3 regions of the Streptomyces flavalbus genome follow, and region 1 is predicted to be linked to each of the others. Evidence: predicted binding sites of a transcription regulator. Region 1 holds the regulator's gene; each other region holds the start of a gene.

The links. Region 1 encodes HrcA, which represses chaperone genes, less so after heat shock. Its sites were predicted from a motif close to TTNGCACTCNGNNNNNCNGAGTGCNAA; they were not measured.
Region 2: a site for HrcA is predicted at 5,694-5,720, ahead of groES (co-chaperone GroES). Genes of this name have one in related genera too.
Region 3: a site for HrcA is predicted at 6,851-6,877, ahead of groL (chaperonin GroEL). Genes of this name have one in related genera too.

What each region holds. Positions count from the first base shown of each region.
Region 1 covers NZ_JBHTEB010000001.1:2,680,748-2,690,770, reverse strand. The annotation lists gene ACFQZ6_RS12000 (SpoIIE family protein phosphatase) at 1-583, shown strand, start outside; gene hemW (radical SAM family heme chaperone HemW) at 615-1,847, shown strand; gene ACFQZ6_RS11990 (DUF3097 domain-containing protein) at 1,974-2,777, opposite strand; gene ACFQZ6_RS11985 (MBL fold metallo-hydrolase) at 2,810-3,541, opposite strand; gene hrcA (heat-inducible transcriptional repressor HrcA) at 3,704-4,720, shown strand; gene dnaJ (molecular chaperone DnaJ) at 4,721-5,857, shown strand; gene ACFQZ6_RS11970 (nitronate monooxygenase) at 6,028-7,101, shown strand; gene ACFQZ6_RS11965 (16S rRNA (uracil(1498)-N(3))-methyltransferase) at 7,101-7,841, shown strand; gene ACFQZ6_RS11960 (hypothetical protein) at 7,863-8,237, opposite strand; gene ACFQZ6_RS11955 (hypothetical protein) at 8,356-8,853, shown strand; gene ACFQZ6_RS11950 (S41 family peptidase) at 8,930-10,023, shown strand, end outside.
Region 2 covers NZ_JBHTEB010000001.1:4,791,351-4,801,373, reverse strand. The annotation lists gene ACFQZ6_RS21800 (LysR family transcriptional regulator) at 35-931, opposite strand; gene ACFQZ6_RS21795 (MOSC domain-containing protein) at 1,012-1,680, shown strand; gene ACFQZ6_RS21790 (SDR family NAD(P)-dependent oxidoreductase) at 1,797-2,570, shown strand; gene ACFQZ6_RS21785 (ester cyclase) at 2,702-3,412, shown strand; gene groL (chaperonin GroEL) at 3,489-5,111, opposite strand; gene groES (co-chaperone GroES) at 5,239-5,547, opposite strand; gene ACFQZ6_RS21770 (polysaccharide deacetylase family protein) at 5,844-6,563, opposite strand; gene ACFQZ6_RS21765 (polysaccharide deacetylase family protein) at 6,560-7,513, opposite strand; gene ACFQZ6_RS21760 (class I SAM-dependent methyltransferase) at 7,639-8,811, shown strand; gene ACFQZ6_RS21755 (RNA polymerase sigma factor) at 8,808-10,004, opposite strand.
Region 3 covers NZ_JBHTEB010000001.1:3,686,665-3,696,687, reverse strand. The annotation lists gene ACFQZ6_RS16495 (extracellular solute-binding protein) at 1-604, shown strand, start outside; gene ACFQZ6_RS16490 (DUF3263 domain-containing protein) at 643-879, shown strand; gene otsB (trehalose-phosphatase) at 929-1,780, shown strand; gene ACFQZ6_RS16480 (alpha,alpha-trehalose-phosphate synthase (UDP-forming)) at 1,823-3,223, opposite strand; gene ACFQZ6_RS16475 (glucosyl-3-phosphoglycerate synthase) at 3,284-4,228, opposite strand; SAM riboswitch class I at 4,392-4,550, shown strand; gene thrC (threonine synthase) at 4,569-5,849, shown strand; gene ACFQZ6_RS16465 (MoaD/ThiS family protein) at 5,846-6,121, shown strand; gene ACFQZ6_RS16460 (cold-shock protein) at 6,540-6,743, shown strand; gene groL (chaperonin GroEL) at 7,040-8,665, shown strand; gene ACFQZ6_RS16450 (polysaccharide deacetylase family protein) at 8,792-10,023, opposite strand, start outside.

The DNA of each region.
Region 1 (10,023 bases):
CGTCATCGGCCTCGCCCGGCCCTGGCTGCGGCTGCTGGCCCGCGAGGGCTACCGCGTCGCGGACGTCCTGGACCGCCTCAACCAGCTCCTCCTGGACGACGCCACCGAGGCCGCCGACGCCGCCGCCCGCGCCCTGGTCGGCCCCGTCCCGCCCGGCGAGGGCCCGCAGACCCGCTTCCTCTCCCTGCTCTACGGCGAACTGGTGCCCCTCGACGTCGGCGGCGTCCGCCTCACCCTCGCCTCCGCGGGCCACCCGCTGCCGCTGGTGCTCCGCCCCGACGGCACCGTGCGCACCGCCGCCCGCCCGCAGACCCTGCTCGGCGTCGTCGAGGACGAGACGTACACCAGCGAGACGGTCGAGCTGGCGCCCGGCGACAGCCTGCTCTGCGTCACCGACGGGGTCACCGAGCGGCGCAGCGGCTCCCGCCAGTTCGACGACGAGGACGGCCTCGCGACCGCGCTCGCCGGATGCGCCGGGCTCGGCGCCGACCTGATCGCGGAACGCATCCGGCGCCTGGTCCACGACTTCGGCGGACGGCCGCCCGAGGACGACCTCGCGCTGCTGGTCCTACAGGCGGAGTAGCGTCCGGCGCCGATGCCGGACAATGGGGTACATGCCTTCCGCACTCCCCGACGGCGAGCCCGTCCCCGCCGACGGCGCGCTGCCCGCGTCCGCGCTCGCCGGGGCGGCGACCCGCCCCCTCGGGTTCTACCTGCACGTCCCGTACTGCGCGACCCGCTGCGGCTACTGCGACTTCAACACCTACACCGCGACCGAGCTGCGGGGCACCGGCGGTGTCCTCGCCTCCCGCGACAACTACGCCGCCACCCTCACCGACGAGGTCCGCCTCGCCCGCAAGGTCCTCGGCGACGACCCGCGCGAGGTGCGCACGGTGTTCGTCGGGGGCGGTACGCCGACGCTGCTGGCCGCCGACGACCTCGTACGGATGCTGGGGGCGATCCGTGACGAGTTCGGGCTCGCGGCGGACGCGGAGGTCACGACGGAGGCGAACCCGGAGTCGGTGGACCCGGCGTACCTCGCGGCGCTCCGCGAGGGCGGCTTCAACCGGATCTCCTTCGGTATGCAGAGCGCCCGGCGGCACGTCCTGAAGGTCCTCGACCGCACCCACACCCCCGGCCGCCCCGAGGCGTGCGTCGCGGAGGCCCGCGCGGCGGGCTTCGACCACGTCAACCTGGACCTGATCTACGGCACCCCGGGCGAGTCCGACGACGACTGGCGGGCGTCCCTGGACGCGGCGCTCGGCGCCGGGCCCGACCACGTCTCGGCGTACGCGCTGATCGTCGAGGAGGGCACGCAGCTCGCCCGCCGCATCCGCCGCGGCGAGGTCCCCATGACCGACGACGACGTGCACGCGGACCGGTACCTGATCGCGGACGAGGTGCTGTCGGGGGCGGGCCTCGACTGGTACGAGGTCTCCAACTGGGCGACCTCCGCCTCCGCCCGCTGCCTCCACAACGAGCTGTACTGGCGCGGCGCCGACTGGTGGGGCGCGGGCCCCGGCGCCCACTCCCACGTCGGCGGCGTGCGCTGGTGGAACGTCAAGCACCCGGGGGCGTACGCGGCGGCGCTGGCGGACGGGCGGTCACCGGGCGCGGGCCGCGAACTGCTGTCCGACGAGGACCGCCGCGTCGAGCGCGTCCTGCTGGAGCTGCGGCTCCGGGAGGGCGTACCCCTGTCGCTGCTGCGGGAGGCGGGGCTCGCGGCGGCGGGGCGCGCGCTGGCGGAGGGCCTGCTCCAGCAGGGCCCCTACGACGAGGGGCGGGCCGTGCTGACGCTGCGCGGGCGGCTCCTGGCGGACGCGGTGGTGCGGGACCTGGTGGACTGAGGGGTCACCCCCGCTTCGGCGGGGAGCAGGAACTGCTCGGCCGTGTGGACGAGCTGATCGACGGACCACCTCCGCAGCGGCGGAGAGCAGCCCACCAGGCCCGGTCTGTCAACGGCCGGACGACGTTCAGGACACGGTCACGTGATCGATGAGCCGTTCCACGCTGCCCAGCAGCTCCGGCTCCAGGTCCTTGTAGGACGTCACCCGCTTCAGGATCTGCTGCCACACCGCGCCCGTGTTGTCCGACGGCCAGCCCAGCGCCCGGCACACCCCCGTCTTCCAGTCCTGGCCGTGCGGCACCCGCGGCCAGGCCGGGATGCCGAGCGACGACGGCTTCACCGCCTCCCAGACGTCGATGTACGGGTGGCCGACGACGAGGGCGTGCTCGCTCGTCACCGCTTCCGCGATGCGCCACTCCTTCGAGCCCGGTACGAGGTGGTCGACCAGGACGCCCAGGCGGGCGTCCGGGCCGGGGGCGAAGTCCTCGACGATCCCCGGCAGGTCGTCGACGCCCTCCAGGTACTCCACGACCACGCCCTCCACGCGCAGGTCGTCGCCCCAGACCTTCTCCACCAGCTCGGCGTCATGGCGGCCCTCGACGTAGATCCGCCCGGCGCGGGCGACGCGCGCGCGGGCGCCGGGGACGGCGACCGAGCCGGAGGCGGTGCGGGTGGGCCGTACCGGACCGTTCGCCGGTCGCACCAGGGTCACCGGCTCGCCCTCCAGCAGGAACCCGCGCGGCTCCAGCGGGAACACCCGGTGCTTGCCGAAGCGGTCCTCCAGGGTCACCGTGCCCGCCTCGCAGCGGACCACCGCGCCGCAGAAGCCGGTGCGCGGCTCCTCCACCACCAGACCGGGGTCGGCCGGGACCTCGGGCACCGGGCGGGGCTTCTTCCAGGGTGGGGTCAGGTCGGCGGAGTACTGGCGCATTCGGATGACGATATGGACGCCCCCGCGCGCCCTCAGCGCGACACGCCGAAACGCGCCGCCAGCGCGTTCCGCTGCGCCCGCACGAACGCCGCGTCCACCACCGCCCCGTGACCGGGCACGTACACCGCGTCCTCACCGCCGAGGGACAGCAGCCGGTCCAGCGCCTCCGGCCACCTCGCCGGTACGGCGTCGGGTCCCGCCTGCGGTTCCCCCGACTCCTCGACCAGGTCGCCGCAGAACACCACCTCCGGGTCGCCCGGCACCAGCACCGCGAGGTCGTACGCCGTGTGGCCGGGCCCCACGTTGGCGAGCAGCACCTGCCGTCCGCTGCCCAGGTCGAGCGTCCACTCGCCGGAGACGTGGTGGCGGGGCACGGGCAGGATCTCGGCGGCCTCCGTGGCCAGGGGCTCGGCGAGGCCGTGCCGTACGGCGTCCGCGCGCAGCTCGGCGCGGCCCGACCGGGAGCCGAGGACCGCGTCCACGCCGACCGCGCCGTACACCTGCGCGCCCGCGAACGCCGCCGCGCCGAGGACGTGGTCGAAGTGGGGATGGGTGAGCGCGAGATGGGTCACACGGTGACCGGCGAGCGCCTGCGCCCGCGTACGCGACCTGGCGCCCTCCGCGAGGCTCGACCCCGCGTCGACCATCAGGGCCGCGCCCGCCCCGACCACCAGCCCCACCGTGCAGTCCCACCCCGGCAACCGGCACCGCCCGACCCCCGGCGCCAGCCGCTCCCACCCCAGCTCTTCCCAAGTCACCGTCATAACCGCGACGCTAGCTGTAACGCCCGTTCACGCACGCCGTCGTGGTACCGGCCTTGCCGGGGGCGTACCCGACCGCCGTACACTGGGCCGGGTAAGGCTGGCACTCGTAGGCCGCGAGTGCCAGGGGGAGCGTCAAGGGGACGACCGCTGGAGGTGTGCGCGATGCTCAGTGAACGAAGGCTCCAGGTGCTGCGCGCCATCGTCCAGGACTACGTCGGCACCGAGGAGCCCGTCGGTTCCAAGGCGCTCACCGAGCGGCACGGCCTCGGGGTCTCCCCGGCCACCGTGCGCAACGACATGGCCGCCCTGGAGGACGAGGGGTACATCGCCCAGCCGCACACCAGCGCCGGGCGCATCCCCACCGACAAGGGCTACCGGCTCTTCGTCGACAAGCTGGCCGAGGTGAAGCCGCTGACCGCGCCCGAGCGGCGCGCGATCCAGAACTTCCTCGACGGCGCGGTCGACCTCGACGACGTCGTGGCGCGCACGGTGCGGCTGCTGGCGCAGCTCACCCGGCAGGTCGCCGTCGTGCAGTACCCGTCGCTGACCCGGTCCACGGTGCGGCACGTGGAACTGCTGGCGCTGGCCCCGGCGCGGCTGATGCTGGTGCTGATCACGGACACCGGGCGGGTCGAGCAGCGGATGGTCGACTGCCCGGCGCCGTTCGGTGAGACGTCGCTGGCGGACCTGCGGGCGCGGCTGAACAGCCGGGTCGCGGGCCGCCGCTTCACCGACGTGCCCACCCTCGTCGAGGACCTGCCCGAAGCCTTCGACGTCGAGGACCGCGGCACGGTCTCGACGGTGCTCTCCACCCTGCTGGAGACCCTCGTCGAGGAGAACGAGGAGCGGCTGATGATCGGCGGCACCGCCAATCTCACCCGCTTCGGACATGACTTCCCCCTCGTGATCCGGCCCGTCCTGGAGGCCCTGGAGGAGCAGGTCGTGCTCCTCAAGCTCCTGGGCGAGGCGAAGGATCCGGGCATGACCGTCCGTATCGGTCACGAGAACGCCCACGAGGGGCTCAACTCCACGTCGGTGGTGTCGGTCGGCTACGGTTCGGGCGGCAGGGCAGTAGCCAAACTCGGCGTGGTCGGACCGACCCGCATGGATTACCCGGGAACGATGGGAGCGGTACGAGCGGTGGCACGGTACGTCGGACAGATCCTGGCGGAGTCGTAGGTGGCCACGGACTATTACGCCGTTCTCGGCGTGCGTCGCGACGCGTCGCAGGAAGAGATCAAGAAGGCCTTCCGGCGGCTCGCGCGCGAGCTGCACCCGGACGTCAACCCCGATCCGAAGACGCAGGAGCGGTTCAAGGAGATCAACGCCGCTTACGAGGTGCTGTCGGACCCGCAGAAGAAGCAGGTCTACGACCTCGGCGGCGACCCGCTGTCCCAGGCGGGCGGCGGTGGCGCGGGCGGCTTCGGCGCGGGCGGCTTCGGGAACTTCTCGGACATCATGGACGCGTTCTTCGGCACGGCGTCGCAGCGCGGACCGCGCTCGCGCACCCGCCGCGGCCAGGACGCGATGATCCGCATCGAGGTCGAGCTGGACGAGGCGGCCTTCGGGACCACCAAGGACATCCAGGTCGACACGGCCATCGTCTGCTCCACCTGCAACGGCGAGGGCGCCGCGCCGGGCACCAGCGCGCAGACCTGTGACATGTGCCGGGGCCGCGGTGAGGTCTCCCAGGTCACCCGGTCCTTCCTGGGCCAGGTCATGACCTCGCGGCCGTGCCCGCAGTGCCAGGGCTTCGGCACCGTCGTGCCGACCCCGTGCCCGGAGTGCGCCGGTGACGGCCGGGTCCGCTCGCGGCGGACGCTGACCGTGAAGATCCCCGCCGGTGTCGACAACGGCACCCGCATCCAGCTCGCCGGTGAGGGCGAGGTCGGCCCCGGCGGCGGCCCCGCCGGTGACCTGTACGTGGAGATCCACGAGCTGCCGCACCCCACCTTCCAGCGCCGCGGCGACGACCTGCACTGCACGGTCACCCTCCCGATGACGGCGGCGGCCCTCGGCACGAAGGTGCCGCTGGAGACGCTCGACGGCATGGAGGAGGTCGACATCCGCCCCGGCACCCAGTCCGGGCAGTCGATCCCGCTGCACGGGCGCGGTGTGACGCACCTGCGTGGCGGCGGGCGCGGTGACCTCATCGTGCACGTCGAGGTGCAGACGCCGTCCAAGCTGGACGTCGAGCAGGAGCGGCTGCTGCGCGAACTGGCCAAGCTGCGCGGCGAGGAGCGCCCGCAGGGGCAGTTCCAGCCCGGCCAGCAGGGCCTGTTCTCCCGGCTGAAGGACGCCTTCAACGGTCGCTGAGGGACACCTTCGGCGGTCGCTGAGGGACACGTTCGACGGTCGCTGAAAGGCGCCCCTGACGGCCGCTGGGCCCGCTGCTGGCGCCTCGCTGACGTGCGGGGTCTTCCCTAGGCATATGCCTGCGGAAGACCCGATTCGGACTGCCGCGGAGGACGTGACAACATGCGGTCATGTCCTCCGCACTGACCGATCTCCTCGCCCTTCCGATCGTGCAGGCCCCCATGGCGGGCGGCGTCTCCGTGCCGCGCCTCGCCGCAGCCGTGTCCGAGGCGGGCGGGCTCGGCTTCCTCGCCGCCGGGTACAAGACCGCCGACGGGATGTACCAGGAGATCAAGCAACTGCGGAGCCTCACCCAGCACCCCTTCGGCGTCAACCTCTTCATGCCGCAGCCCGAGTATGCCGAGGCCGCCGCCGTCGACGTCTACGCCCATCAGCTCGCCGGTGAGGCCGTCTGGTACGAGACCGAGCTGGGCGACCCCGACAGCGGCCGGGACGACGGCTACGAGACCAAGCTCGCCGTGCTCCTGGACAACCCGGTGCCGGTGGTGTCGTTCCACTTCGGCGTGCCCGCCCCCGACGTGCTGGCCGCCCTGCGCCGCGCCGGGACCGTCACCCTGGTCACCGCCACCACCGTCGACGAGGCCGTCGCCGTCGAGCAGGCCGGGGCGGACGCGGTGATCGTGCAGGGCGTCGAGGCGGGCGGCCACCAGGGCACCCACCGTGACCTGCCCGAGCGGGACGGCGCCGGGATCGGGCTGCTGTCCCTGCTCGCCCAGGTGCGGGAGGCGGTCAGCGTGCCGCTCGTCGCCGCCGGGGGCATCATGCGCGGCAGCCAGATCGCCGCCGTGCTCGGCGCCGGGGCGAGCGCCGCGCAGCTCGGCACCGCGTTCCTCGCCACCGACGAGTCCGGCGCCCACGCCGTGCACAAGGAGGCGCTGACCAACCCGCTGTTCGTGCGCACCGAGTTGACCCGGGCGTTCTCCGGTCGGCCCGCGCGCGGCCTGGTCAACCGGTTCCTGCGGGAGCACGGGCCGTATGCGCCCGCCGCCTACCCGGAGGTGCACCACCTGACCTCGCCGCTGCGGAAGGCGGCGGCGCGGGCCGGGGACGCGCAGGGCATGGCGCTGTGGGCGGGGCAGGGCCACCGGATGGCCCGGCAACTGCCCGCCGGGCAGCTCGTGGAGGTCCTCGCCGCCGAACTCGACGCGGCGCGGACGGCGCTGTCGACGGGAGGGCGGGGCTGATGACCGCGCCGGTGTTCGTGGCCGACCAGCTCGACGCGGTCGGCGCCGAGTTCGTCCTCGACGGGCCCGAGGGCAGGCACGCGGTCTCCGTGAAGCGGCTGCGGCCCGGTGAGGCCGTCGTCCTCACCGACGGGCGCGGACGGTTCACCGAGGGCGTCGTCAAGGCCGCCGAGGGCAAGGACCGGCTCGTCGTGGCGGAGTTGACGGCGGTGCGGGAGGAGCCCGAGGAGGGGCCCCGGATCACGGTCGTGCAGGCGTTGCCCAAGGGCGACCGGGGCGAACTCGCCGTGGAGACCATGACCGAGGTCGGTGTCGACGCGATCGTGCCGTGGGCGGCGGCCCGCTGCGTCACCCAGTGGAAGGGCGAGCGCGGCGCGAAGGCGCTCGGCAAGTGGCGGGCCACCGCCCGCGAGGCGGGCAAGCAGTCCCGCCGGGTCCGCTTCCCCGACGTCGCGGACGCGGCGACGAGCAGGCAGGTTGCCTCACTTCTGGCCGACGCGGACTTCGCCGCCGTACTCCACGAGAGCGGTGACGCGCCGCTGGCCACCGCCGAACTGCCCACCGAGGGTGACATCGTGCTCGTCGTCGGCCCCGAAGGGGGCGTGTCACCGGACGAGTTGGCGCTGTTCACGGCGGCCGGGGCGCGGCCCTACCGGCTGGGCCGCAGCGTGCTGCGCACCTCGACGGCGGGCACGGCGGCGACCGCGCTGCTGCTGGGTCGCACCGGCCGCTGGGACTGACGGGCCGTCTCCCGGTGGCCCTCAGGCCAGCGCCTCCCGGCCCCGTACCACCGCCCGGAACAGCTCCCAGCCGTCCACCTCCACCGTCCCCGCGCCCGGCTCCGCCAGCAGCCCCCGCCGGTCCGCCTCGTCCACGAACGCCCGCACCACGCCCGGCTCGTGCAGGTTCAGCAGGTTGCCCCGGCCGTCGGTGACGGAGCCCGAGTACCAGTACCCCTCGGCGACGTAGCGGCCCTCCCCGGAGCCGAAGACGATCCGGGTGACCGTGCGCGGGTCCCGGTAGAGCGTCAGTGTCTCCCGGCAGCCGCCGTCGGGGGCGTGCGAGTGCCGCAACGTCCAGTCGTACGCCGTGTGCTCGTCGACGACGAGCCTCCTCAGCCTGTGGTCGTTCCCCATGACGGTCACGCTATGACGTCGAACGTCCGTTTCGCTCGGGATTTCACGGTGTCCGTATGCGCCCTTCCGTGACCGGCGTGACGGTGGCACGCTGCCTGCCATGGGGGTGTCGCGACGGATGGCAGGGATGGTGGGGCTCGCGGTCGTCGCCGTGGGCGGTCTGGTGGCCTGTGAGCCGGGCCAGCTCAGTTCGACGTCGGTGGCGTTCACGACCGACGAGCTGATGACCCGGGAGCTGGAGCGGCGGGACACCGGCGTGCAGTGGCTCAACTGCACCGCCAGCTTCGGCAACGGCGACAACACCACGCCGACCGCCAGCGAGGACACCGTCGCGGACGTCGACTGCCAGGGCCGCACCGACAGCGGCAAGGAGATCACCGTCGACGGCAACGTGACCCGCGCCGTCAACAACGCCTGCGTACGCGGCCAGCTCACCGTCAAGGTCGACGGCAGGGAGCGGTTCCGCGTCACCGGTCTCGGTGACTGCGACGCCGCGCCGAGCACCCCGCCCGTGGGGAACCCCGGCGGGCAGCAGCCGGGGCCGACGGTCACCGTGACCGTCACGAAGACCGTCTACTGCCAGCAGGCCCCGCGGTGCTGGCCCGACGGCAAGTGACGGAGCGGCGAGTGGTGGGGCGGCAAGTGATCGAAACCGCTGTTCGCGGACACCTCACCTGCATAGGGTTGCTCGGGTGACTCAGTCAGCAGCGTCCGCCGCACCGGCGTACCTCCGCTTCCCGCATCCGCACGGCGAGTTGGTCGCGTTCACCGCCGAGGACGACGTCTGGCTCGCGCCCCTCGACGGCGGCCGTGCCTGGCGCGTGAGCGCCGACAACGTGCCGGTGAACCACCCGCGCATCTCGCCCGACGGCACCACCGTCGCCTGGACCTCCACCCGCGACGGCGCCCCCGAGGCGCACATCGCGCCCGTCGACGGCGGCCCCGCCCGCCGCCTCACGCACTGGGGCAGTTGGAAGACCCAGGTCCGCGGCTGGACCCCGGACGGCGAGGTCCTCGCCCTCACCACCCACGGCCAGGCCAGCCTGCGCCGCTCCTGGGCGCACGCCGTCCCCCTCGACGGCGGCCCGGCGACCCGGCTGCCGTACGGGCCGGTCGGTGAGGTGGCGTACGGCCCGGCCACCGTGCTGCTGTCGGCGCCGATGGGCCGCGAGGCCGCCTGGTGGAAGCGGTACCGGGGCGGTACGGCGGGCAAGCTGTGGATCGACCGGGACGGCGACGGCGAGTTCGTCCGGCTCCACGAGGACCTGGACGGCAACCTGGAGTACCCGTTCTGGGTGGGGGAGCGGATCGCGTTCCTCTCCGACCACGAGGGCACCGGCGCCCTGTACTCCTCCCTCGCCGACGGCTCCGACCTGCGGCGGCACACCCCCCTCGGCGGCTTCTACGCCCGGCACGCCGCGACCGACGGCACCCGCGTGACGTACGCCAGCGCCGGGGAGCTGTGGCTCCTCGACGACCTCGACGGCGCCGAGCCGCGCCGCCTCGACATCCGGCTCGGCGGGCAGCGCGCCGACCAGCAGCCCTACCCGGTCAGCACCGCCCGCTGGTTCGGCTCCGCCTTCCCGGACCACACCGCGCGGGGCAGCGCGGTCGCCGTGCGCGGCGCCGTGCACTGGGTCACCCACCGCTCGGGACCGGCCCGCGCGCTCGCCGCCGAACCGGGGGTGCGGGCCCGGCTGCCGCGCACGTTCCGCGTGGACGGCGAGGAGTGGGTGGTGTGGGTGACGGACGCCGAGGGCGACGACGCCCTGGAGTTCGCGCCCGC
Region 2 (10,023 bases), 2.1 Mb from region 1:
CGTGCCCTTTTCGCTTCGCGAGGTCAGGCGCCCGCTACCGCGCCGCCGCCCGCGTGAGCTGGTCCAGCGTCGCCGCCACCGCGGGCACCTGGGCCAGGTCGGGCAGCGTCAGCGCGACGATCTCCCGCCGCACCGCCGGTTCCAGCGCCACCGCACGGGCACCCCGGGGCCGTACCGACTCGATCGCGAGCTGGGGCAGGACCGCGACGCCGAGACCGGCGCCGACCAGGCCGACCACCGCCGGGTAGTCGTCCGTGGCGAAGTCGATGCGCGGCGTGAAGCCCGCCCCCTCGCAGACCTCGACCAACTGCCCGCGGCAGCGCGGGCACCCGGCGATCCACGGCTCCCCGGCGAGTTCGCCGATGGCGACGGACTCCGCGCGCGCCAGCCGGTGCCGCTCGGGCACCAGCGCCACCAGCCGGTCGGTCAGCAGCGGCCGGACGACGAGGTCGTCCCACTCCTCGGCGCCCGCCGCGCCCTCGTAGCGGAAGGCGAGCGCCAGATCGCAGTCGCCCTCGCGCAGCAGCGCCACCGACTGCGGCGGCTCGGCCTCCTCAAGCGAGACCCGGGTGCCGGGGTGCGCGGCGCGCAGCGCGGCGAGCGCGGTCGGTACGAGGGTGGAACTGCCGCTGGGGAAGGAGACCAGCCGGACCCGCCCGGCGCGCAGCCCGGCGATCGCGGCGACCTCCTCCTCGGCGGCGGTGAGCCCGGCGATGATCCCCGCCGCGTGCCGCACCAGCGCCTCGCCCGCCTGCGTCAGCCGCATCTCCCGGCCGCTGCGCACCACCAGCGGGGTGCCGACGGACGCCTCCAGCGCCTTCATCTGCTGGCTGACGGCGGGCTGGGTGCAGCCCAGTTCCCGCCCGGCCGCCGAGAAGGAACCGGTGGCGGCGACGGCGCGCAGCACACGGAGATGACGAGCCTCGATCACCCCTTGAGCATAAGCCAGCCTTGGGTACGGCGGTGAATAAGGCGTCGACACTTTGACGACCGCTCGCCTACCGTGCGCCCATGAAGCTTCTCTCGGTGAACCTCGGCAAGGCCACGGCCGTGCCCTACACGGACCAGCCGGACGGCCTGACCGGCATCGACAAGCGCCCGGTGGACGGGCCGATACGGGTGGCGGCACCCGGACCCAAGGGCGTCGGCGGCAGCGGCCTCGCCGGGGACGCGATCTGCCACACCCGGCACCACGGCGGCGACGACCAGGCCGTGTACGCCGTGGCCCGCGAGGACCTCGACGACTGGGAGCGCGAGCTGGGCCGCACGCTGGCGAACGGCGCCTTCGGCGAGAACCTCACCACCTCGGGCCTCGACGTCTCCGGCGCGCTGATCGGCGAGCGGTGGCGGGTCGGCGACGAGGTGGTCCTGGAGGTCACCAGCGGCCGGATTCCCTGTCGTACGTTCCAGGGCCACATGGGTGAGAAGGGGTGGGTGCGGCGGTTCACGGAGAAGGCGGCGCCGGGGGCGTACCTGCGGGTGATCACGCCGGGTGAGATCCAGGCGGGCGACCCGGTGGAGATCGTGCACCGGCCGGACCACGAGGTGACGGTGGCCCTGTCGTTCCGCGCGGGCACCACGCACCGCGAGCTGCTGCCGAGGCTGCTGGCGGCGGGTGACGCCCTGCACCCGGAGGAACTGGCGACGGCGCGGAAGTACGCCGCGAAGTACGGCTCCTGAACGCGCCGGGTGACGCTCGGTCAAGTGCGTTCGCCTCGCCGCCCGTTGGCCGGAAGCGGCCCGCGGGGGCGGTACGGGCGGCGGACGAGAGGGGTCCCGGTAACTAATCTTGGGCCATGACAACGGCTCTGATTACGGGATCGACCGCGGGGATCGGCGCCGCGTTCGCGCGGCGGCTGGCGGCTGACGGGCACAACCTCGTGCTGGTGGCCCGGGACACCAGACGGCTGCGGGAGCAGGCGACCGAGCTGCACGACCGGCACGGCATCGAGGCGGAGGTGCTGACGGCGGACCTGTCGACGGACCAGGGCATCGAGGCGGTGGCGGACCGGCTCGGGGACCGCAGGAACCCCGTCGACCTGTTGGTCAACAACGCCGGGTTCGGCAACAAGGGCCGTTTCCTGGAGGTCCCGATGGCCGACGAGCTGACCATGCTCAAGGTGCACTGCGAGGCGGTGCTGCGGCTGACCTCGGCGGCGGTCGCGGCGATGCGGGAGCGCGGGCGCGGCGGTGTCGTCAACGTCGCCTCGGTGGCGGCGTTCGTGCCGCGCGGGACGTACGGCGCGTCGAAGGCGTGGGTCGTGCAGTTCACCCAGGGCGTGGCGCGGGACCTGGCGGGCAGCGGGGTGCGGCTGATGGCGCTGTGCCCGGGGTTCGTGCGCACCGAGTTCCACGAGCGGGCCGGGATGGGCACCGACAACATCCCCGGCTGGATGTGGCTGGACGCCGACAAGCTGGTGGCGTCGGCGCTGGCGGACCTGTCCCGCGGCAAGACGGTGTCGGTCCCCGACGCCCGCTACAAGGCGCTGATGGGCGTCGTGAAGGTGGTGCCGCGCGGGCTGCTGGGTGGGATCACCTCGAAGACGGGCCGCAAGTACGGCCCGCAGTAGGAGCACCTTCCGGAGCAGGAGCACGTTCCGCGGTGGGGCACGTTCCGCGGTAGCGCCCACCCACCCCGGTGGGAGAATGGCCGTGACAAACCCAGGCAAACCGGATACCCGGGCGGCCGGGAGGTGGCGCCATGACCTTCGTACAGCTCATCGACTGCAGGACGAGCCGGTTCGACGAGATGGACCGGCTGATGGACAGGTGGGTCGAGCAGACCAAGGGGAAACGGACCGCGACGCACGACGTGATCGGCCGCGACCGGTCCGACCGCACCCACTTCGTCGAGATCGTGGAGTTCCCGTCGTACGAGGAGGCGATGGAGAACTCCCAGTTGCCGGAGACGGACCGGATCTTCCAGGAGATGGTGGCCCTCTGCGACGAGCCGCCGACGTTCACGGACCTCGACGTGGTGCGGGACGAGCAGCTCCTCAAGGCGACCGCGCGGCGGTTCTACGACCTCCTCGCCGCCGACACCGCCGAACTGCCGCCGATGGACGAGGTGCTGGCCGAGAACTACCACGACCACGACCCGGCCAACGTCGAGGACAACATCGGCATGGACCACATCCGCCGCGAGATGGAGATGTGGCGCGACGCCTTCGACTTCACCTTCGAACTCCACGACCAGCTCGCGGACGGCGACCGCGTCTGCAACCGCTGGACCTGGCGGGGCACCCAGAAGGGCGAGTTCCTGGGCATCCCCTCCACCGGCAGGAACGCGACCATGACCGGCACGACGATCTTCCGCTTCGGAGACCACGGCAAGATCGTCGAGGGCTGGTGGCAGTACGACCGCCTGGGGCTGATGGACCAGCTCGGGGCGTTGGAGGAACTGGAACGGTAGAGCGGGAGCCGTGGACGGCCGGAGGCCCGGCACCCTTCGCGGGGTGCCGGGCCTCAGAGCTGACGTACGGGGCGCGTCAGTGAGCGTGGCCGTGGCTGTGGCCGGCGGCGGGCTCTTCCTCTTCCTTCTTCTCGACGACCAGGGTCTCGGTCGTGAGGAGGAGGGAGGCGATGGAGGCGGCGTTCTCCAGGGCGGAGCGGGTGACCTTCACCGGGTCGATGACGCCCGCCTTGAGCAGGTCGCCGTACTCGCCGGTGGCGGCGTTGTAGCCGTTGCCCTTCTCCAGCTCGGCGACCTTGGAGACGATGACGTAGCCCTCAAGGCCCGCGTTCTCCGCGATCCAGCGCAGCGGCTCGACGGCGGCCTTGCGGACCACGGAGACGCCGGTGGCCTCGTCGCCGGTCTTGCCGAGGTTGCCCTCCAGGACCTTGACCGCGTGCACCAGGGCGGAGCCACCACCGGAGACGATGCCCTCCTCGACCGCGGCGCGGGTCGCGGAGATGGCGTCCTCCAGACGGTGCTTGCGCTCCTTCAGCTCCACCTCGGTGGCGGCGCCGACCTTGATCACGCACACGCCACCGGCGAGCTTCGCGAGGCGCTCCTGGAGCTTCTCGCGGTCCCAGTCGGAGTCGGTGTTCTCGATCTCGGCCTTGATCTGGTTGACGCGGCCCTCGACGTCGGCCTTCTGACCGGCGCCGTCGACGATCGTGGTGTCGTCCTTGGTGACGGTGACGCGGCGGGCGGTGCCGAGGACGTCCAGACCGGCCTGGTCCAGCTTGAGGCCGACCTCCTCGGAGATGACCGTGGCGCCGGTGAGGACCGCCATGTCCTGGAGCATCGCCTTGCGGCGGTCACCGAAGCCGGGGGCCTTCACGGCGACGGCGTTGAAGGTGCCGCGGATCTTGTTGACGACCAGGGTCGACAGGGCCTCGCCCTCGACGTCCTCGGCGATGATCAGCAGCGGCTTGGAGGAGTTCGTCTGGATGATCTTCTCAAGCAGCGGCAGGAGGTCCTGGATGGAGGAGATCTTGCCCTGGTTGATGAGGATGTACGGGTCCTCCAGGACGGCCTCCATGCGCTCCTGGTCCGTCACGAAGTACGGCGACAGGTAGCCCTTGTCGAAGGCCATGCCCTCGGTGAAGTCCAGCTCAAGACCGAAGGTGTTGGACTCCTCGACGGTGATGACACCGTCCTTGCCGACCTTGTCCATCGCCTCGGCGATCAGCTCGCCGACCTGCTGGTCCTGGGCGGACAGCGCGGCGACGGCGGCGATGTCGGACTTCTCGTCGATCGGGCGGGCGGTCGCGAGCAGGTCCTCGGAGACGGCGGCGACGGCCGCGTCGATGCCCTTCTTCAGGGCGGCCGGGGAGGCACCGGCGGCGACGTTCTTCAGGCCCTCGCGGACCAGCGCCTGGGCCAGCACGGTGGCGGTGGTCGTACCGTCACCCGCGATGTCGTTGGTCTTGGTCGCCACCTCCTTCACGAGCTGGGCGCCCAGGTTCTCGTACGGGTCCTCGACCTCTACCTCACGGGCGATGGTGACGCCGTCGTTGGTGATGGTGGGGGCGCCGAACTTCTTGTCGATGACGACGTTGCGGCCCTTGGGGCCGATCGTCACCTTCACGGTGTCGGCCAGCTTGTTGACGCCGCGCTCAAGGGCGCGACGGGCGTCCTCGTCGAACTTCAGGATCTTCGCCATGGCAGCGGGAGCCCTCTCGGAAAGCTAGAAAGCTGGGGGTAAAGACACTGCGCCCCGGGCGCCCGGCTTCGTTATCGGTCGCGGGGGCAGCCAGGGGCGCAGTGTGAAGCAAGGTGCTTCGGGTGAACTACTTCTCGATGATCGCGAGGACGTCGCGGGCCGAGAGGACGAGGTACTCCTCGTTGTTGTACTTCACCTCGGTGCCGCCGTACTTGCTGTAGAGCACGACGTCGCCGACGGAAACGTCGAGCGGAAGACGGTTGCCGTCCTCGAAGCGGCCCGGGCCCACGGCCAGGACGACGCCCTCCTGGGGCTTCTCCTTGGCGGTGTCCGGAATGACCAGGCCAGAGGCCGTGGTCTGCTCGGCGTCCAGCGGCTGGACCACGATGCGGTCCTCGAGCGGCTTGATGGCAACCTTGGAGCTGGCGGTCGTCACGATCCGACCTCCCCCTTCGGAGATCTCACGGGGTTAACTGTCTGAGGTGGCGACCAGGTCGATCCGTCGTCGCGGGTGCCGGACCTGCCCGTCGCGTGGTTGGCACTCTCCGGTGGGGAGTGCCAGACCCGAGACTATGACCGCGATTAGCACTCGGTCAAGCGGAGTGCCAATTGCCTGCGGCGCGGCGCGGGGTTTGTTGGTGAACGCCGGTTCGTTTGCGGCACCCGGCGTGGGTGCTGGCCTCCGGGGGGTGCCGCCCCCTGGCCCCCGCTTCGGCCTGGACGGCCTCGTCCTCAAGCGCCGGACGGGCTGGATGGGTGCAGGTAGTCCTCCAGGCGGCCCACCCTCAGGCCCGCCCTCGCCACCTCCCGCAGTACCCGCTCCGTGCGGGTCACGACCGCCGCGCGGTCGGCGTCGTCCGGGGTCACGGAGATGATGTCGCCGGGGAGGAGGCGGTGCGGGCCGTGGGTGTAGCGCAGGCCGGTGTCGGTGGCGGCGGCCCGCCACAGGGCGACGGTGGTGATGCCGCAGTCGGCGGCGGCGCGGCGGGTCGTGACGTCGTGGGTGCCGTACGGAGGGCGCAGCAGCCGGGGGCGGACGCCGAAGCGGGCGTGGAGCTTGTGCTGCTGGCCGCAGATCTCGGCGCGCTGCCCGGCGTACGGCAGTCCGCGCAGGGCGGTGTGGTCGAGGGTGTGGTTCTGCAGGCCCGCGCCGACCGAGCGGAGCCGCGCGAAGTGGCCGTAACCGGGGCCCGCGACCCGGTCGGTGAGGAACAGGGTCACCGGCAGCCGCAGGTCGCGGATGGTGTCGACGAAGCGCGGGTCGCGTTCGGCGCCGTCGTCGTAGGTGAGGAAGACGACCGGGTCCCGGGTCGGCACCCGGTCGACGACGGGCGGCAGCCGGGCCTCGGTGCCCGCCGCGCGGGCGTCCACCCGGGGCGCGGGCTGCTCAGCGCACCCGGCGGCGACGGCGGTCAGGAGCAGCAGCGGGAGCACGGCCGCCCGGCGCCTCACAGGTAGTCCTCCAGGCGGGCCACCGCGTAGCCCTTCGCCGTCACCTTGTCGAGGAAGCGGCGGATCATGTCGGGCATGGTGCCCTTCCAGTGCTCGCGGCCCCGGAAGTGGCTGAGGACGATGTCACCGGGGTGCAGGTCGCGGTCCCACTCGCGGTAGTCCCAGTGGTCGACGAAGACTTCCTCGCTCCACAGCGGCACGTACTTGATGCCGCAGGACTTCGCCACCAGCAGGGTGGTCTTGTCGTAGCTGCCGAACGGCGGGCGGAAGACGGTGGGGCGGGTGCCGTAGCGCTCGCGCATGACCTCCTGCATCCCGCAGATCTCCCGCTTCTGGCGGTCGTAGGGGAGGCCGCGCAGGGCGGGGTGGTGGAGGGTGTGGTTGTTGAGGGTGACGCCGTTCGCGCGCATCCGCCGGAAGTAGCCGTAGTCCTCCTTGATCAGGTAGTCGCTGAGGAAGGCGGTGTACGGGACGCGCAGCTCGCGCATCATGCGCAGGAACTCGGGGTCCTTCTCGGCGCCGTCGTCGATGGTGAGGAAGACGACCTTGTGGCGGGTGGGGACGGTGGTGAAGACCGGGGGGAGGTTCAGGTTCCGGTGGCCGTCGACCTCGAAGCCGTCGCGGGTGGTGATGCGGGGTTTGCGGGCGGGCGGCGGCGGGGCCGTCAGCGGCACCCTGCGCAGCCGCCAGCGCACGGACGCCGCCACCCGCGCGGTGTACGCGGACTGGAGCCTGGTGGCGTAGGAGTGCAGGGCGCGGGCCTCCGGGGCGTGCAGGTGGGGCTGCTGGCCGGGGGCGGGACCGGCCTCGGAGCCGCTGCCGAGGGTGCCGGGGGCGCAGGCGGAGGCGATCGTGGCGGTGGCGGCGAGGCCGAGCAGCAGGGCGCGCCCCGCCCACACCCTCCCCCTCTCGTCACCTTGTCGTACAGCGTTTTGTCCTACTACTCGCATGGTGCGGGATCCTCGCAGCACCCCCGCCCCGGGCCCCGACGACACCGCCGCCCCACCCGCACCATCCACCGACTGGCCGACAGCGCGGACCACGGACCGAAGACAATGAAGCCGTGAACGAACCGCTGAACGACCCCCTCGCCGCCCTCCGCACCCCCGAGGGCCTGGCCCTCCTCGACGCGGTGCGCGGCACCGATCCCGCCCAGGAGCTGGCCGTCGCCACCCGGCTGCGCCGTGAGCACCCCGCCGAGCTGGTGTCGGCGGCGCTGGGGCAGGCGCGGCTGCGGCAGCGGGCGGTGGCGAAGTTCGGGGCGGAGGACGCGCCGCGGATGTTCTTCACGCCCAACGGCGTGGAGCAGTCGACGCGGGCGAGCGTGGCGGCGTACCGGGCGCGGCGGCTGACGGAGCTGGGCGTGACGTCGGTGGCGGACCTGTGCTGCGGGATCGGCGGGGACGCGATCGCGATGGCCCGCGCCGGTATCCGGGTACTGGCCGTGGACCGGGACCCGGTGACGGTGGCGGCGGCGCGGGCCAACGCGGAGGCGCTCGGGCTCGCCGGTCTGATCGAGGTGCGGCAGGCGGACGTCACGGAGGTGGAGGTGGCGTCGTACGACGCCGTGTTCGTCGATCCGGCGCGCCGGGGCGGGCGGGGGCGCGTGTTCGACCCGGAGGCGTACTCCCCGCCGCTGTCGTGGGCCGTGCGCGCCGCCGCGCGGGCCCCGCGCGCCGCGCTGAAGGTGGCGCCGGGCATCCCGCACGAGGCGGTGCCGCCGGAGGCCGAGGCGGAGTGGGTCTCGGACGGCGGGGACGTGAAGGAGGCGGTGCTGTGGTTCGGGACGGAGCCGGGCGCCGTCCGCGCGACCCTGCTGCCCGGTCCGCGCACGCTCGTCGGCCGCGGGCTGCCCGATCCGGACGTGCGGCCGGTGGGCCGGTACCTGTACGAGCCGGACGGCGCCGTCATCCGCGCGCACCTGGTCGCCGAGGTGGCCGAGGAGCTGGACGGCGGGCTGCTCGACGCGACGATCGCGTACGTCACCACCGACACCGTCCGCCCGACGCCGTACGCCGCCGGGTACGAGATCACCGACCACCTGCCCTTCAACGTCAAGAAGCTGAAGGCGCTGCTGCGGGAGCGGGAGGTCGGCACGCTGACCGTGAAGAAGCGCGGGTCGGCGGTGGAGCCGGAGGAGTTGCGGCGGAAGGTCAGGCCGCGGGGGCCGAACGCGGCGACCGTGTTCCTGACCCGGGTCGCCGGGGCCCCCGCGATGCTCGTCGGCCAGCCGCTGACGGCCGCTTAGAGCTCCTCCGCCCGGCGCGTCAGCAGCTCCCGTTCCCGCGCGTTCCGCGTGAGCGCCGCCGCGCGGGTGAACTCCGCCCGCGCCTCCGCCGTACGCCCGAGGCGCAGCAGCAGGTCGCCGCGGACGCTGGGCAGGAGGTGGTAGTCGCGCAGGGCGGGGGCGGCGGCGAGGGCGTCCACGCACTCCAGCGCCGGTTCCGGGCCCTCGGCCATGGAGACGGCCACCGCCCGGTTCAGCTCGACGACGGGTGACGGGGCGCGGGCGGCGAGCATGGCGTACAGGGTGGCGATCCTGGCCCAGTCGGTGTCGTCGTAGGACGGGGCGTGGGCGTGGCAGGCGGCGATGGCGGCCTGGAGGGCGTACGGGCCGAGGGGACCGCCGGTGGTGGCGTGGGTGAGGGCGGTGACGCCGCGGGCGATGAGCAGGCGGTTCCAGCGTGCCCGGTTCTGGTCCTTGAGCAGGACGGGGGCGCCGTCGGGACCGGTGCGGGCGGCCATCCGGGACGCCTGGAACTCCAGCAGGGCGGCGAGCCCGTGCACCTCGGGCTCCTTCGGCATCAGCCCGGCGAGTTGCCGGGCGAGCCGCAGGGCGTCCTCGCAGAGCGCCGGGCGCAGCAGGTCGTCGCCCTCGGTGGCGGCGTACCCCTCGTTGAAGATCAGGTAGATGACGTCGAGCACGGAGCCGAGGCGGGCCTCGCGGTCGGGGCCGTACGGCACCTCGAAGGCGACGTTCTTGCGGGCGAGGGTGCGTTTGGCGCGGACGACGCGCTGGGCGACCGTCGGCTCGGGCACCAGGTAGGCCCGTGCGATCTCGGCCGTGCTGAGACCGCCGAGCAGCCGCAGCGTGAGCGCGCAGCGGGCCTCGGCGGAGAGCACCGGGTGGCAGGCGGTGAAGACGAGCCGGAGCAGGTCGTCGTCGATGTCGTCGGGGTCGGCGGGCTCCGGGGGCGGGGCGGTGGTGGTGAGGTCGCGGCCGATCTCGGCGAGCTTGCGGGCGTAGTTCTCCCGGCGCCGGACCAGGTCGACGGCGCGGTGCCGGGCGGTGGCGGTGAGCCAGGCGCCGGGGTTGTCGGGGACCCCGTCGCGGGGCCACCGCTCCAGGGCGGCGACGAGGGCGTCCTGGGCGAGTTCCTCGGCGATGCCGACGTCCCGGACGGTCCGGGTGACGGCGGCGACGATCCGCGGGAACTCCATGCGGAAGACGGTCTCGGCG
Region 3 (10,023 bases), 1.0 Mb from region 1:
GCCGGAGAACGTCGAGACGTTCACCTGGCTGCGGGACGAGCTGGTGGGGGAGGGGCTGACCGGGCCCGTCGCGCCCGGGAAGCTGAACCGGGCCGACGCGTTCTCGGCGTTCGCCGCGGGGGAGGTGGGGATGCTGAACGGGCACCCCTCGCTGATGCGGATGGCGGCGGACAAGGGCGTGAAGTTCGGCATGGTCCCGATGCCGGGCGTCGACGGTCCGACCAAGGCCACGATGGGCGTCGCGGACTGGATGACGGCCTTCAAGGAGAACGGGCACGGGCGGGAGGTCGGGGAGTTCCTCGACTTCGTCTACAGCGAGGAGAACGTGCTCGCCTTCTCCCGTGAGTACCAGTTGCTGCCGGTGACCAACTCCGCGTCCCAGACGATGGCGGGCGCCGACACCGACAAGGACCTCCAGCCGTTCCTTGAGGAGCTGCCGCTGTCCGAGCTGTACCCCGTGGGGAAGACGTCGTGGGCCGCGGTCAGCGCGGACGTGAAGCGGCGGATCGGGGCCGCGGTGACCAGCGGGGGGAGCCCGGCCGGGGTGCTCGGGAAGATCGCGGGGACGGCCGTGTCGGCGGAGGGCGCGGCTTCGGGGGCGTAGGACCCTCGTTGTCAGTGGCCCTCTGTACGGTGCTTGGCATGGGTGAGCAGGAAGGGCTCGGGCGGCGGGAGCGGGACGTGCTGGCGCTGGAGCGGCGGGGGTTCCCCGGGCCGGGGGCCAAGGAGCGGGCGATACGCGAGGAGCTGGGGATGGCGCCGGTGCGCTACTACCAGTTGCTGAACGCGCTGCTCGATGACCCCCGGGCGGTGGCGCACGACCCGGTGACGGTGAACCGGCTGCGGCGGGTGCGGGAGGCCCGGCGGGGGGAGCGGTGAGCGTCGCGGGTGCGGTTGCGTGGGGCGTCTCGTGGATAGGGTCGTTCTCATGAGCGAACCGAGCGGATCTCTTCCCACGCCGGGTACGCAGGCCGGGCGTGACGGCCTTGAGGCGATGCTGGCGCGGCCCTCGCGCGCGGTGATCGCCCTCGACTTCGACGGCACGCTGGCGCCGATCGTCGCCGACCCGGAGTCGGCACGGGCGCACCCGGGGGTGGTGCCCGCGCTGGCCTCGCTGGCGCCGAAGGTGGCGTCCGTGGTGGTGATCACCGGCCGTCCGGCCGAGGTCGCCGTGCGCTACGGGGGGTTCGCGGGCGTGGCGGGCCTGGAGCACCTGGTGGTGCTCGGGCACTACGGCGCCGAGCGGTGGGACGCGGTGACCGGGAAGGTGACGGCGCCGCCGCCGGACGCGGGTGTGGCGGCGGTACGGGCGGAGCTGCCCGGCGTGCTGGAGCGGCTGGGCGTCGCGGACGGCGACGCGTGGGTCGAGGAGAAGGGGCGGGCCGTCGCCGTGCACACCCGGCGGGCGCGTGATCCCCAGGGCACGTTCGAGGTGCTGCGGGAGCCGCTGGGGGAGCTGGCGGCGCGGCACGGGCTGGTCGTGGAGCCGGGGCGGCTGGTGCTGGAGCTGCGGCCAGCGGGGATGGACAAGGGCATGGCCCTGCTGGACCACGTCCGGGAGATTGGCGCGGAGTCCGTCCTCTACGCGGGCGACGACCTCGGGGACCTGCCCGCCTTCGCCGCCGTGACCCGGCTCCGCGCCGAGGGCACGTTCGGGGTGCTGGTGTGCAGCAGCGGCTCCGAGGAGGTGCCCGCCCTCCGCGACCAGGCCGACCTCACGGTCCTCGGCCCGGAGGGCGTCATCGACCTCCTCACGTCCCTGGCCGGCGCCGCGGTGTGAGGCCCGCGGCGGCCGGGGCCCGTCCCCGGCCGCCCCGTCAGGTCACCGCTTCAGTTCGTTGAGCTGGTCCAGGAACCAGCGGGTCGGCGGGAGCGCCGTCGCCGCCGCGGCCAGCCGCTTGGTGCGCTCCGCGCGCTCGCCCGGCGGCAGGGTCAGGGCGGCGTGCAGCGCGTCCGCCGTCTGGACGACGTCGTAGGGGTTGACCGCGATCGCGTCCTCGGACAGCTCCTCGTACGCCCCCGCCTCCCGGGAGAGCACGAGCGCGCAGCCGTCGTCGGAGACGACCGGCACCTCCTTGGCGACGAGGTTCATGCCGTCCCGGATGGGGTTGACGAGGGCCACGTCGGCGAGGCGGTACGCCGCCAGGGAGCGGGCGAAGTCGTCCTTGACGTGCAGGATGACCGGCGTCCAGGTCGGTGTGCCGTGGTCGGCGTTGATCTGCTCGGCGACCCGCCGCACCTCCGCCGTGTAGTCGCGGTACACGGCGAGGTCCTGCCGCGACGGGTAGGCGAACGCCACGTGGGTGACGCGGTCGTGCCACTCGGGGCGGGTGTCGAGGAGGTGCCGGTAGGCGTGCAGGCCCCGGACGATGTTCTTGGACAGTTCCGTGCGGTCCACGCGCACGATCGTCCTGCGGGGGCTCCCGTCGGGTGCCGTGCCGATCTCCGCGCGCAGGGCGTCCATCCGGTCCGCCACGTCCGGCTGGTGGGCCCGGTCGCGGAGGAAGTCCGCGTCGGCGCCCAGGCCGTGCACGCCCACCCGGGTCGCGCCGAGGCCGTCGGTGAGCGCCTCGCAGCAGGCGGTGAAGGCGTCCGCCCAGCGCCGGGTGAGGAAGCCGAGGCGGTCGGCGCCCAACATGCCGTCGAGGATCTCGGCGGCGATGTCGTCGGGGAGGACGCGGAAGTACTCGGGGGGCGCCCAGGGCGTGTGCGAGAAGTGCCCGATGCGCAGGTCGGGGCGGAGGGCGCGGAGCATCCCGGGGACCAGGGTGAGGTGGTAGTCCTGGACGAGCACGCTCGCCTCGGGCGCCGCCTGCTCGGCCAGTGCCTCGGCGAAGGCGCGGTTGTAGGTGGCGTAGGAGTCCCACTGGGCGCGGAACTCCGCGTCGAAGGTGGGGGCGACGGGGGTCTCGTACAGCATGTGGTGGACGAACCACAGGACCGAGTTCGCGATGCCGTTGTAGGCGGCCGTGTGGACGGACGCCGGGATGTCCAGCATGTGGACGCCCGGTTCCGAGACGCCGCGGCGCAGCGCCTCGCGGTCGCCGTCGCCCAGGGTCGAGCAGACCCAGAGCGCGCCCGCGTCGGGGCCGATCGCGGAGAGTCCGGAGACGAGCCCGCCGCCGCCGCGTCTGGCGTGCAGCGAGCCGTCCTCGTCCACCTGGTAGGAGACCGGGCCGCGGTTGGATGCGACCAGCACCTGTGCAGCCTGCGTGGAAGCCATACGCCTCAACCTAGCCCGGCCCGGAAACGCTCAAACGTGCGGTACGGCACGCTGGCCGGGTCACGCCACCTTGCGGGAGGCGTACTCGGCGATCTCCACCATCGGCGGCCGTTCCTCGGTGTCGACGGAGTAGGTGCGTGGCTCGAAGCCGTCCTCCCCGCGTTCGAACTGGGTGAGGGACGGCCGGATCAGATGGCCGCGGGCCAGCCGGAGCTGGGCGGTGCGGTAGATCGCCGCCGCCATCCGGCCGAGGGCCTGGCCGTCCTGGTGGCGGTGCTTGCGGACGCCCACGTCGACCTGGGCGAGGGCGTCTAGGCCCACCAGGTGCAGGCTGTCGACCAGCATCCCCAGCTCCACGCCGTAGCCGACGGGGAAGGGGAGCTGTTCGAGGAGCGTGCGGCGGGCCGCGTACTCGCCGCCCAGCGGCTGCACGAAGCCCGCGAGCTGCGGCCAGTGCATGTTGAGCAGGGGGCGGGCCATGAGTTCGGTGACCCGGCCGCCCTGGCCGCCGGTACCGGCGAGGGGCCGGTCGTACATGGCCTTGACGAGGTCCACGCCGGGGTCGGTGAGCAGCGGGCCGACGATGCCGGAGACGAAGTCGGAGGAGAACTCCTTCAGGTCGGCGTCGACGAAGCAGACGATGTCCCCCGAGGTGGCCAGCAGGGACCGCCAGAGGACCTCGCCCTTGCCGGGGACGGTGGGGACGCGCGGGAGGATCGCGTCGCGGTGCACGACCGTGGCGCCCGCCGCGGCGGCCACCTTGGCGGTCTGGTCGGTGGAGCCGGAGTCGACGACCACGATCTCGTCGACCAGGGGCACCTGGTGGACGAGATCGTGGCGGATGGCGGCGACGATGTCGCCCACCGTCTCCTGCTCGTTGAGCGCGGGCAGCACGACGCTGACCGACTGGCCCGTCGCGCGTTTCGCGGCCAGTATCTGGTGGAGCGGTCGGTCGGTCTTGGACCAGGAGCGGGTGCTCAGCCAGCGCTCGACTTCTTCCAGCACAGTTGGCGGCTCCTCACTGTTCGATCAGGTGGTCACGGCGTGCGTGTGTGATCCATCTCGCGGTTCGGACGACTATCTCAACTGTCCTGGCCTTCGGTTACAGTCTTGAACAACGCGGATGACCATCGCATGTCGGGGGGCATCGGCGTTCACAACCACATACCGCTCATCCAGAGGGGCAGAGGGACACGGCCCGTTGAAGCCCCGGCAACCCTCCAGTCGGTTCTCGTACCGGTCGATGGCGACCGCTTCCGCGAGGCTCCCGGCTAGGGAAGGTGCCAAATCCGTCTCACGGCGAGATGCGTCGTGAGGAAGATGAGGAGAAAGGGCCTCGCCTCACATGGCTGTGCAGACTGTTGCAAGCGCCACCCCCACTGTTGACCTGGGTCCCGCCGCGGCGCTCTCCTGTCGGGAGTGCGGACACCGGGTACCCCTCGGGCCCGTCTTCGCCTGCGAGGAGTGTTTCGGGCCGCTGGAGATCGCCTACGACTTCTCCGCCTACGACGCCGAAGAGCTGCGTCAGCGGATCGAGGCCGGGCCCGCGAACATCTGGCGTTACGCGCCGCTGCTGCCCGTTCCGGCCGACGTGGCCGACAAGCCCAACCTGAACCCCGGCTGGACCAAGCTCGTCGACGCCCGGAACCTGGCGCGGGAGCTGGGCGTCACCGGCGGTTTGTATGTGAAGGACGACTCCGGTAACCCGACGCACTCCTTCAAGGACCGGGTCGTCGCGCAGGCGCTGGAGGCGGCGCGGGCCTTCGGGTTCACCACCCTGTCGTGCTCGTCGACCGGGAACCTCGCCGGTGCCGTCGGTGCCGCCGCCGCGCGGGCCGGGTTCCGCTCGTGCGTGTTCATCCCGCACGACCTGGAGCAGGGCAAGGTCGTCATGGCCGCCGTCTACGGCGGCGAGCTGGTCGGCATCCAGGGCAACTACGACGACGTCAACCGGTTCTGCTCCGAGTTGATCGGCGACCCCGCGGGCGAGGGCTGGGGGTTCGTCAACGTGAACCTGCGGCCCTACTACGCCGAGGGCTCCAAGACGCTCGCGTACGAGGTGTGCGAGCAGCTCGGCTGGCGGCTGCCCGACCAGATCGTGGTGCCGATCGCCTCCGGCTCCCAGCTCACGAAGATCGACAAGGGGCTGCGGGAGCTGGTCGAGCTGGGCCTCGTGGAGGACCGGCCGTACAAGATCTTCGGGGCGCAGGCGCTCGGCTGCTCGCCGGTGTCCACCGCCTTCAAGGCCGGGCACGACGTCGTACGGCCGCAGAAGCCGGACACCATCGCCAAGTCGCTGGCCATCGGCAACCCGGCCGACGGGCCCTACGTGCTGGACATCGCCCGGCGCACGGGCGGCGCCGTCGAGGACGTCACGGACGCGGAGATCGTCGACGCCATCAAGCTGCTCGCGCGGACCGAGGGCATCTTCGCCGAGACGGCGGGTGGTGTGACGGTGGGCGTCACGCGCAAGCTGATCGAGGCGGGGGTCCTGGACCCGACGCTGACCACCGTCGTCCTCAACACCGGTGACGGTCTGAAGACCCTCGACGCGGTGGCCGGTACCGGTCTGACCGCGACCATCCGTCCCAACCTGGAGTCGTTCCGAGAGGCTGGCCTCGCATGAGCGTGACCGTTCGCATCCCCACCATCCTGCGCACCTACACCGGCGGCCAGGCCGAGGTCGCCGCCGAGGGCGCGACCCTCGCCGAGGTCATCTCCGACCTGGAGAAGAACCACACCGGCATCGCCGCCCGCGTCCTCGACGACCAGGGCAAGCTGCGCCGGTTCGTGAACGTGTACGTCAACGACGACGACGTGCGCTTCGAGCAGGGGCTGGAGACGGCCACCCCGGACGGCGCCGGTGTGTCGATCATCCCGGCGGTCGCCGGAGGCTGAGCCCCGCCGAGCGTCGCCCGCGCCCCCTCTGTGACCCCCTTCGCAAAAAGCGGAGGGGGTCATTCCGTGTGATTGAGCGCGGTACAGTTGGGGAACGGGTCGCCTTCCGGATGCCGAGTGGCTATGAGTTCCGGCTCCGCGTGCGATAAGAAGTAGCCAAAGTGTGTGCCACCTTTGCGCCATTCAATCCTTTTGTCGGGCCCGACTTGCCCTGAATTCTGGTGAATTCTCGGCAAATTCCCGACCGGTGCTGCCCGGATTTCTCGTCCGACTGACCTGTTGCAGACGGCAGTTGGACAGATACATTCAGCCGCGGTCGACGCGTTCCGGCGCACGCCCCCGATCCACGGGGGGTGAGGTCTGACCCGGGTCCGCGAAGTGTGGATCTGTGCAAGGGCCAGTAATAGGGGAGTTAGGCATGGCTCAGGGCACCGTCAAGTGGTTCAACGCGGAGAAGGGGTACGGCTTCATCGCGGTCGACGGTGGTGCGGACGTCTTCGTCCACTACAGCGCGATTCAGATGGACGGTTACCGCACCCTGGAAGAGGGCCAGCGGGTCGAGTTCGAGATCTCGCAGGGTCAGAAGGGCCCGCAGGCCGACATGGTTCGCGTCACCGCCTGAACATTCTTCCGCGTAGGGCCCGCATCGGAGGCGTCATCCGCCGCCGGTGCGGGCCCTTCGCTGTGCCCGGCGCGGTGCCCGGCGCCGTGCCCGCTTCGCGGGCGCGCCTTGCACTCGACGGGGTCGAGTGCTAATCATTGGCGTTAGCACTCTGAAGGTGAGAGTGACAAAGAAGGACCGGGTCGGTGAGGCCGCAGGCCAGGTGGGGCAAGGAACCACACGGCAGGCGAGCCGTCCGTCGCGGGCGCGGGCGCGGTCCGAAGGAATCACCCCCAGTCCTGGAGGGACCACTTCACATGGCCAAGATCATCGCGTTCGACGAGGAGGCGCGGCGCGGCCTCGAGCGCGGCATGAACCAGCTCGCGGACGCCGTCAAGGTGACGCTCGGCCCCAAGGGTCGCAACGTCGTCCTCGAGAAGAAGTGGGGCGCCCCCACGATCACCAACGACGGCGTCTCCATCGCCAAGGAGATCGAGCTGGAGGACCCGTACGAGAAGATCGGCGCCGAGCTGGTCAAGGAAGTCGCCAAGAAGACGGACGACGTCGCCGGTGACGGTACGACCACCGCGACCGTCCTCGCCCAGGCCCTCGTCAAGGAAGGTCTGCGCAACGTCGCCGCCGGTGCCAACCCGATGGCCCTGAAGCGCGGCATCGAGAAGGCCGTCGAGGCCGTCTCCGGCGCCCTGCTCGACCAGGCCAAGGAGGTCGAGACCAAGGAGCAGATCGCCTCCACCGCCTCCATCTCCGCCGCCGACACCCAGATCGGCGAGCTGATCGCCGAGGCCATGGACAAGGTCGGCAAGGAAGGCGTCATCACCGTCGAGGAGTCCCAGACCTTCGGTCTGGAGCTCGAACTGACGGAGGGTATGCGCTTCGACAAGGGCTACATCTCCGCCTACTTCGCGACCGACATGGAGCGCATGGAGGCGTCGCTCGAGGACCCCTACATCCTCATCGCCAACTCCAAGATCTCCTCGGTCAAGGACCTGCTCCCGCTCCTGGAGAAGGTCATGCAGTCCGGCAAGCCGCTGCTGATCATCGCCGAGGACGTCGAGGGCGAGGCCCTGTCGACCCTGGTCGTCAACAAGATCCGCGGCACCTTCAAGTCCGTCGCCGTCAAGGCCCCGGGCTTCGGTGACCGCCGCAAGGCCATGCTCGGCGACATCGCCATCCTCACCGGTGGCGAGGTCATCTCCGAGGAGGTCGGCCTCAAGCTGGAGAACGCGACCCTGGACCTCCTGGGCCGCGCCCGCAAGGTCGTCATCACCAAGGACGAGACCACCATCGTCGACGGTGCCGGTTCCGCCGACCAGGTCGCCGGTCGCGTGAACCAGATCCGCGCCGAGATCGAGAACTCCGACTCCGACTACGACCGCGAGAAGCTCCAGGAGCGCCTGGCCAAGCTCGCGGGCGGCGTGGCCGTCATCAAGGCCGGTGCCGCCACCGAGGTCGAGCTGAAGGAGCGCAAGCACCGCATCGAGGACGCCGTGCGCAACGCCAAGGCCGCCGTCGAGGAGGGCATCGTCGCCGGTGGTGGCGTGGCCCTGCTCCAGGCGTCCCAGGTCTTCGAGAAGCTGGAGCTGGAGGGCGACGAGGCCACCGGTGCCGCCGCTGTGAAGCTGGCCCTGGAGGCCCCGCTGAAGCAGATCGCCGTCAACGCCGGTCTCGAGGGCGGCGTCGTGGTGGAGAAGGTCCGCAACCTCACCCCGGGCCACGGCCTGAACGCCGCGACCGGTGAGTACGTCGACCTGATCAAGGAAGGCATCATCGACCCGGCGAAGGTGACGCGTTCCGCGCTGCAGAACGCCGCGTCCATCGCCGCGCTCTTCCTCACCACCGAGGCCGTCATCGCCGACAAGCCGGAGAAGGCCGCCGCGCCCGCCGGTGGCGGCGGTATGCCGGGCGGTGACATGGACTTCTGATCCTCCAGGATCGGCAGTTCACCGCCGTAGCACGGCAGCGGTACGACATCGAGGGCGGTCCTCCTGGTGACAGGGGGGCCGCCCTCGGGCGTGACCTCGGGTGTCCTCAGAGCTCCTCAGGTCTCCTCAGGGACCGATCCGTACGGACCTGAAGCGCGGCCAGGCGCCGTCCGGGTCCTCGTTGCGCACGCCCAGCGCGATGCCGCCGCTGGTCTCGGCGGGCGGCACGCCCTCCGGGCGGGGGAGGGTGAGCGTGGTGCCGTCGACCGTGATCCGTACGGACCCGGGCGTCACCCGCAGCGCCACCTCCCGTTCCGTGGCGGGCGCCAGCCGTCTGCTCGTCACCTTCGGCGGGTCCGCGCCGGGGCCCCGCTGGACGAACCGCAGCCCGGCGCGGCTCACCGTGAGCGTGGCCGGGTGGAGGCTGCCGTGGCCCACCTCGACGGAGACGCCGGTGTCCGGGCCGCCGAGGCGGTCGGCGCGCGCCGTGACCCGGTAGGTGCCCCAGTCCGCGGTGGACAGCGGGCGGTACGCGGCCGACAGGTGCCGGTGCCGCGCCGAACCCGTCTCCGTCAGTGCCGCCAGGCCGCCGTCCTGGCCGTCCGGGAACGTCCAGCGCCCGGCGTGGCGCAGCGGCTCCGGCTCGTCCCCCGGCACGGCGGTCGACCACGCGCGCACGCTCCGCAGCAGGGCCGTCGGGGTCGTGCCCGCCCCCACCTCCAGGCGCTGCACGAGACCTGCGGCTGCCGCCCGTGGTCCGGCGGGCAGTGGGCGCGGGGCGCTGTTGGTGAGCGTGGTGGCGTACCGCTGCCGTAGCAGCCGGTCGAGTACGGCCGTACCGCCGCCCGGCAGGTTGGAGGCGCGGCCCGTCTCCGAGAAGGGGTAGGCGAACAGGCGCGGCGCGGGCAGGGCGTGCCCGGCGAAGGCGCGGGTGGAGCGGTCGAGGTCGCGGGCGACGCGCGCCCGGTACTCGCCCGGCGTCTCCAGCCGCCGGCTCCCGTCCAGCCAGAGCCGGTTGGCGAGCACCGAGCCCTGCCGTCCGTCCGCGGCGACGGCGGCGCGGCGGTGGCCGTCGTGGGTGTGGGCCTGGAAGTCCCAGCGGCCGGAGGCGGCCATCCGGCCGATCTCGGCCCAGGTGAGGTAGTAGGGGCGGCGGGTGCCGACCACGCCGGTGATCAGGTACGTCGCGGCCCGCATCCGGTGCTTGGCGAGGACCGGGTCCGCGTACGCCCACAGGCCCCGGGTGCCGTCGTCGAAGGTGAGGTAGACGGTGCGGGGCGCGGGGGCGCGGCCGGTGGCGAGGTAGCGCAGGAACTCCGCCGAGGACAGCGAGCGGTAGCCCGCGGCGCGCAGCGCGG